2 regions of the Mesorhizobium sp. DxT genome follow, and region 2 is predicted to be linked to the other one. Evidence: riboswitches for the same ligand, from Rfam matches in the RefSeq annotation. Region 2 holds a riboswitch; the other holds the start of a gene.
The links. A riboswitch is a leader RNA that binds a small molecule or an ion and turns the genes downstream of it on or off. The one in region 2 is predicted to bind glycine.
Positions count from the first base shown of each region.

Region 1 (3,161 bases), on a different contig from region 2:
CAGCGTGTCGCGATCGCGCGGGCGCTCGCCAACGACCCTGCGATCCTGCTTCTGGACGAACCGTTTGGCGCGCTCGACCACCAGACACGCGGCCTGATGCAGGAACTTCTCCTCAACATCTGGGAGGCCGACCGCAAGACTGTCCTTTTCGTCACCCACGACATCGAGGAAGCGATCTTCCTGGGCAGCCGCTGTCTCGTGATGAGCGCGCGGCCGGGACGCATAAAGGCCGACATTTCGATCCCCCTGCCCTATCCGCGTCATTACCGGATGAAGGCCGAGCCCGGTTTCCTCGACCTCAAGGTGCGGCTGACGGACGAAATCCGCGAGGAGGCGATGAAGGTCGCGTGAGCGTGTCGACAGCGGGCGTCACATCGGCTACCCCGGGGTCCATGAAAACTCTATCGACCTCCCTCTCCCACGGCGGCGTTCAGGGCGTTTATTCTCACGCCTCCGAGACCTGCGCCTGTGACATGACCTTCGCCGTTTTCGTGCCGCAGCAGGCCGCGCAGGGCCCCCTGCCCGTGCTCTGGTATCTCTCCGGGCTGACCTGCACGCACCAGAACGTGATGGACAAGGGTGAATATCGGCAGCTCGCGGCCGAACTGGGCCTCATCGTCGTCTGTCCCGACACCAGCCCGCGCGGTGAAGCCGTGCCCGACGAGAAGGACAACTGGCAGTTCGGCGCCGGCGCCGGCTTTTACGTCGACGCAACCGAGGCGCCCTATGCCGCGAACTACCGGATGTATTCCTACGTAACGCAGGAATTGCCGGCGCTGATCGCGCGCGAATTTCCCGCCGACATGGAGCGCCAGGGCATTTTCGGCCATTCCATGGGTGGCCATGGCGCGCTGACCATCGCCCTGAAACACTCCGACCGCTTCCGCTCGGCGTCCGCCTTCGCGCCGATCGTGCAGCCATCGACGGCCGGCTGGTCGAAACCCGCCTTCCAGAAATATCTCGGCGAGGACGAAACAGCCTGGCGCGCCTATGATGCCTGTGCGCTGGTCGAGGACGGCGCGCGGTTCCCGGAGTTCCTGATCGATCAAGGCAAGGCCGACGGTTTCCTCGACGAGGGCCTGCGCCCCTGGCTGTTCGAGGATGCCTGCCGCAAGGCCGGCATTCCGCTTTCGCTGAACATGCGCGAAGGCTACGACCATTCCTATTTCTTCATTTCGACCTTCATGGATGACCACTTGCGCTGGCACGCACAGCGGCTTGTCTGACCTCCAAGGGTTGCGCCTGCCCGACCGATCCCTATGCTAGCCGCGCAGCCTGCGTGTCATGCGGGCGCGATTTCACCACAACAAGGAGGTGGGTGGGTGCCCGACACCGCGACGATCTATTCCGACATTCCCGATACAGACACGCTCGGCGGCAGGCTATCGCGCGCCAGGGACGCAGTCGGGCTTTCCGCTGCGCAACTTGCCCGCCGCATCGGCGTGCAGTCATCGACCATCCAGGCATGGGAAAGCGACCGCTCCCAGCCGCGCGCCAACCGGCTTTCCATGCTGGCAGGCGTCTTGAATGTCAGCCTCTCATGGCTGCTCTACGGCGTCGGCACCTCGCCTATCGAGGAAACGGGGGCCGAACTGGCCGAAAGCGTCGCCTTTCAACTCGACCGCCTCAAGCGCCTGCACCAGGAAACCGCCGAGGTTATCGGGCAGATCGAGCGTGATCTGGGCCGCATGGCCGCCTACGATTGACGGTCTCTATCGACTGATCGGGATAAGCGTTGCGAGCAGGTGACATCGCCTCTCGCATCGGCTAGAAACGACTCGTCCTGGGCAGCGATGCCCTGCCGGCTTGCGGGAGAGAGCAGCGAAAGCTGCCGCCGAAGGGGAAATCGCCCGAAATCTCTCAGGCAAAAGAACCGTAGGCCGGTCAAGACGCTCTGGAAAGTCGGGGGAAACCCCGCGCCGAAGGTGTAAGGGCGACCGACAGAGTTCCGGTCGTACCAAGTCTCTCAGGCTTCCGACAGAGGGGCGCGAACTGCCGCTTCAGCGGCTGGTTGGTGCTGTTCTGGAGGATGAATGACCGATACGGGCGAACTTTTTCAACTGCCGCTGAAAGACCTGCACGAGGCCGCCGGTGCGCGCTTCGGGGGGTTTGCCGGCTGGTCGATGCCGATCACCTACCCGCTCGGCGTGCTCAAGGAGCACCTGCACACGCGGGAAAAGGCCGGCCTTTTCGATATTTCCCACATGAAACTGTTCCTCGTGACAGGGTCACAGGCGGCGGCCGCGCTGGCGCGCGCATGCCCGCTCGATCCCGCTGCGCTGAACGAGGGCCAGTCGAAATACACCTTCTTCCTGAACGACGAGGCCGGCATCCTCGACGACCTCATCGTCACCCGTCTTGGGGCGGAGCGCTTCATGGTCGTCGCCAATGCTGGCAACGCGGCCGCAGACGAAAAGCACCTGAAGCAGGTCGCCGCGTCCTTCGACTGCACGACCGAGCCGCTTGAGCGCGTCTTCCTGGCGTTGCAGGGGCCTGCAGCCGAAGGCGCACTCTCCAGGGCCGGCGTCGATCTTTCGGCACTGACCTTCATGCACGGGCTGGAGCCGCGTGAAGGCTGGTTTGCCAGCCGCTCCGGCTATACCGGCGAGGATGGATTCGAGATCGCCCTGCCCTGGGCCGAGGCGAAAGCCTTCGCCGAAGCTCTGCTTGCCGACGAAAACGTCGAGTGGATCGGTCTTGCAGCCCGCGACAGTCTGCGGCTCGAAGCCGGGCTCTGCCTGCACGGGCAGGACATTACGCCCGAGACGACGCCGGTCGATGCCGGCCTGATGTGGGCGATAGCCAAGCCGCTGCGTGAAAACGGCAGTTTCATCGGCGCCGATGCTCTGAGCGCGGCACTTGCGGCGGGGCCACGGCGCAAGCGCGTCGGACTGAAGCCGGAAGGCCGCCAGCCGGTGCGCGCTGGCGCTGACCTGTTCGACGGCGACGGCAACCCGGCCGGCAGCGTGACCTCCGGCGGCTTCGGCCCTTCGGCAGGCTTCCCCGTCGCGATGGGCTACGTGCCGGCCGCCCTCGCGGCGCCTGGCAGCAGACTTTTCGCAGAGGTGCGCGGCAACCGCGTGCCGATCGACATTCATCCCCTTCCCTTCACGCAGCATCGCTACCGCAAAGGATAGACCCCGATGGCAACCACCTATTTC
Region 1 covers NZ_JBZFLJ010000011.1:100,143-103,303, forward strand. The annotation lists gene ACVJNE_RS19595 (ABC transporter ATP-binding protein) at 1-351, shown strand, start outside; gene fghA (S-formylglutathione hydrolase) at 393-1,226, shown strand; gene ACVJNE_RS19605 (helix-turn-helix domain-containing protein) at 1,323-1,706, shown strand; glycine riboswitch at 1,800-1,886, shown strand; gene gcvT (glycine cleavage system aminomethyltransferase GcvT) at 2,034-3,137, shown strand; gene gcvH (glycine cleavage system protein GcvH) at 3,144-3,161, shown strand, end outside.
Region 1: it holds a riboswitch for glycine, as region 2 does, so the genes downstream of both, gcvT (glycine cleavage system aminomethyltransferase GcvT) here and ACVJNE_RS23495 (L,D-transpeptidase) in region 2, are expected to answer to the same signal.

Region 2 (3,161 bases):
AAGTCATCCGGTGGATACCCTTCACGAGCGGCGACTACTGGGTCTTGAAACTCGCCGACGACTACTCGGTCTCCCTGGTCGGCACGCCGGATCATAGATATCTGTGGCTGCTGTCGAGAACTCCATCGCTGGACGCGGATACGCGCGCTGAATACCTCGCGGAGGCGGAACGCCAAGGATTCGACCTGACAGCGCTGATCGTTCCGCGTCACACGGGCCGCGTCGTCACTGACGACATGGTGGACTAGCGGGGGCTCAGGGCGTCTTGAGTTGAGATCTGGGGCGCGATCCCAGGGCGTCGCTCGGCGGTTAACAGCTGGGCCGTGCCACGACAGCGACCGCGCCGCGTGGACGACAAGCGCCGTGCCCCGGCTTATAATCGCTGCTTCAACAAAGCAGGTGGGAGGCCCGTTGGCTCATGGCACTCGATCATCTGCAACAACGCCGCCTTCTCCCTCAAGACGTGCAATCTGGCGGGCTTCAGCCGCGGTAAACTTCAGCCGTACTCCGATGCCGCCGCCATTCTCCGGAATGAATACGGCCCCAAGCTCCTCGAGACTAGCCTGCAGGGCCTCAACGTCACGCTCGTTCGGGTTGTCGATCTTGCGCTCGAAGTCATGGATGGTGTCTTCATCCACTCCAGAACGAAGGCTGAGCTTGGCCCGCGTGACTTCCACGAGAGCGCGGGCGGCTCGGCATTGCGAACCTGAAATCATCGAACTTTCTCCTCGAAGGTCCATCGAGGCGGCGATAGTTGCGCCCCTTGCTAGGTCGGAGCAAGGGCTGGCCTCTCCGCCATCTCGGATCCAGAATGCCATTTTAGCTGGAGACCACCCCGTTGGCGCGATCTGCGCCGCGAGCGCTGTAGCGGGGAAGCGACCACCCCCACTGCAGTGCCCCGAAGCGGATAGCAGCCGCCACCGTGAAGCCGACGATCACCGCGATCTCTCGTCCGGCACCTCCCTCATGGAGGAGGACGAACGTCGAGGCACCTGCGAGCGCCGCGGAGGCATAGACCTCCCGGCTGAGGATCGCAGGACTCTCGCCGCTGAGGACATCCCTGACGAGACCGCCGAACGTGGCTGTCACGATGCCCATGGCCACCGCAGCCACAGGTCCACCGGCCATAGCCAGAGTCCTGTCGGCTCCAAGGACTGCGAAAAGGGCTAAGCCTACTGCATCAAACCGCAGCAAGAGGGCTTCCCGTGACTGCGGGATATGCGCCAGGAAGAACACGGCGGACGACACGGCCACACAGGCCAGAAGGTATTCCGGGCTGGTGATCCAGAATACGGGCGTGGCGCCGAGGACAGTGTCCCTTATCGTTCCACCTCCGATGCCCGTGGCCGTGCCAAGGAGTATAAAGCCGAACAGGTCCATCCGCTTGCGTGCAGCGGCCAGCGTGCCAGTGGTCGCGAAGACCACGACCCCGAACCAGTCGAGGAAAGTCATTGCCTGGTCGATCATGACAGTCCTCACACGTCGGCAGCGCCGCCGGATCCCATGACAATGATGGCTGACCCGGGTCGGACATGTTCGTGCAGATGGATGACATCCTGATGCAGCAGGCGCACGCAGCCCGACGATATCGCCTTGCCGATCGTCCACGCCTCAGCGGTGCCATGGATGCGGTAAAGCGTATCCCGGTTTCCCTGGTGGATGTAGAGCGCGCGTGCCCCAAGGGGATTGTCGATGCCGGGCGGCCGGCCATGACGCCACCTCTCGAGCGCGGGCTGGCGCTTGATCATATCCGAAGGAGGCGTCCAGACCGGCCACTCCCGCTTGTAGGCGATGTGGGCCCGGCCCGACCATTCGAATCCCGCACGACCGATGCCGACACCGTAGCGGGTCGCAAGTCCGCCGGGCAGGACATGATACAGGTAGCGTGCGGCCGTATCGACGATCACCGTGCCGGGCTTCTCGACGGCTACGTAGTCTACGACCCGACGGACATATTTCGGGTCAAGACTCTGCAGGTCGGCGGCCGGCACCGGAAACTTCTCCTCCGGCATCGCCCGGTACATCGACAGCACATCCACGTCGAAGGAAGCTTCGGGAGCGGGGGGTGGAGCTACAGCCAGCGAAGGCGCGGGAGCGGTTGTGGAACAGCCCGCGGCGGCGGGGGCGAGGAACGCGGCGCCACCAACGAGCAGTGCGCGACGGCTCAGGGTAGAAGGGGGAAAATCAGTCATATCGTTGCATTCTGAAAAAGCGGCGCGCCGCCAGCTTCGACGAAGCGGACGTGCGACCGGAAGAGCGAAGTTGAAATGTCGAGCAGGACAACTGCGCGCCATCACGGCACGCAGAAAACTGCGACGCTGATCAAGGGCGCTGATTCATGACAGACCTCTGGCGCGATGCATGCCTATTCGCATGCATGCCCCCTCTGTCATTGGCCTGAGAGCTTGGCAGGGACCGTCTCGCACGGGCCCGGCTTATACCTTCGGCGGGAGCTGCCGCTCCGCTTTCCAGAGTCTTTTATCGACGGGCGGTCCGGGTGCCTGAGAGTTTCCGGGGCGGTTGCTCCTTCGGCGGCCGGTCCCCCGGCTCTCTCCCGCGCGTCAATTCGAGCCAGATGACGCAATCTTTGGGGCGGTATTGAGGCCGCGAGATACACCTACCTGAACGCGCGAGCTGAAGTTGATCAATCCGCCCGCAATGATTTGGCAGCTAACCCAGCCGCGAGCAACCGATTGCGCAAGCCGCAGACAAACCGGAAGAACTCGAGGACCCGCATCCGGTTCATGAACCATGCAAGCCCGGCCGCTTCGTAGTTCTCGTGATCGGCCCAAGCAAGGCCGTAGGCGTGCGTTTCGCCGCCGAACCGGGTGTGCTTCCCAGCCTAACCTTGTTGAGGGACGAGGATGTCGCGCTGTCCATGTAGGGGCGTATGAAGTCGAACACGCTCCAAGCTGGAAAGCGTTTCAGCGCCAGCAGCGCCTTGGCTCCGGACTTCTCGCGCAGGTGTTCGATCCGCTCGAGGTTGAGGAGCAGCTTCGACTTGTCGATCAGGTGGGTGTTCATCATGCTCGGCCATCGCCTTTCCGGGTAGCCGCCGTCCGCAGCGGATCGATCACGGCGAGGCCTAGCGCGCGTCGCTTCATCGAGCGCGCCGCCAGCGACACGTTGACGGAAACCTTCCTCGCGTAGGACTCGGCGAA
Region 2 covers NZ_JBZFLJ010000018.1:37,124-40,284, forward strand. The annotation lists gene ACVJNE_RS23480 (lipocalin family protein) at 1-248, shown strand, start outside; gene ACVJNE_RS23485 (XRE family transcriptional regulator) at 417-716, opposite strand; gene ACVJNE_RS23490 (trimeric intracellular cation channel family protein) at 820-1,467, opposite strand; gene ACVJNE_RS23495 (L,D-transpeptidase) at 1,476-2,192, opposite strand; glycine riboswitch at 2,480-2,567, opposite strand; partial or broken gene ACVJNE_RS23500 (carboxynorspermidine decarboxylase) at 2,777-3,027, opposite strand; gene ACVJNE_RS23505 (hypothetical protein) at 3,024-3,161, opposite strand, start outside.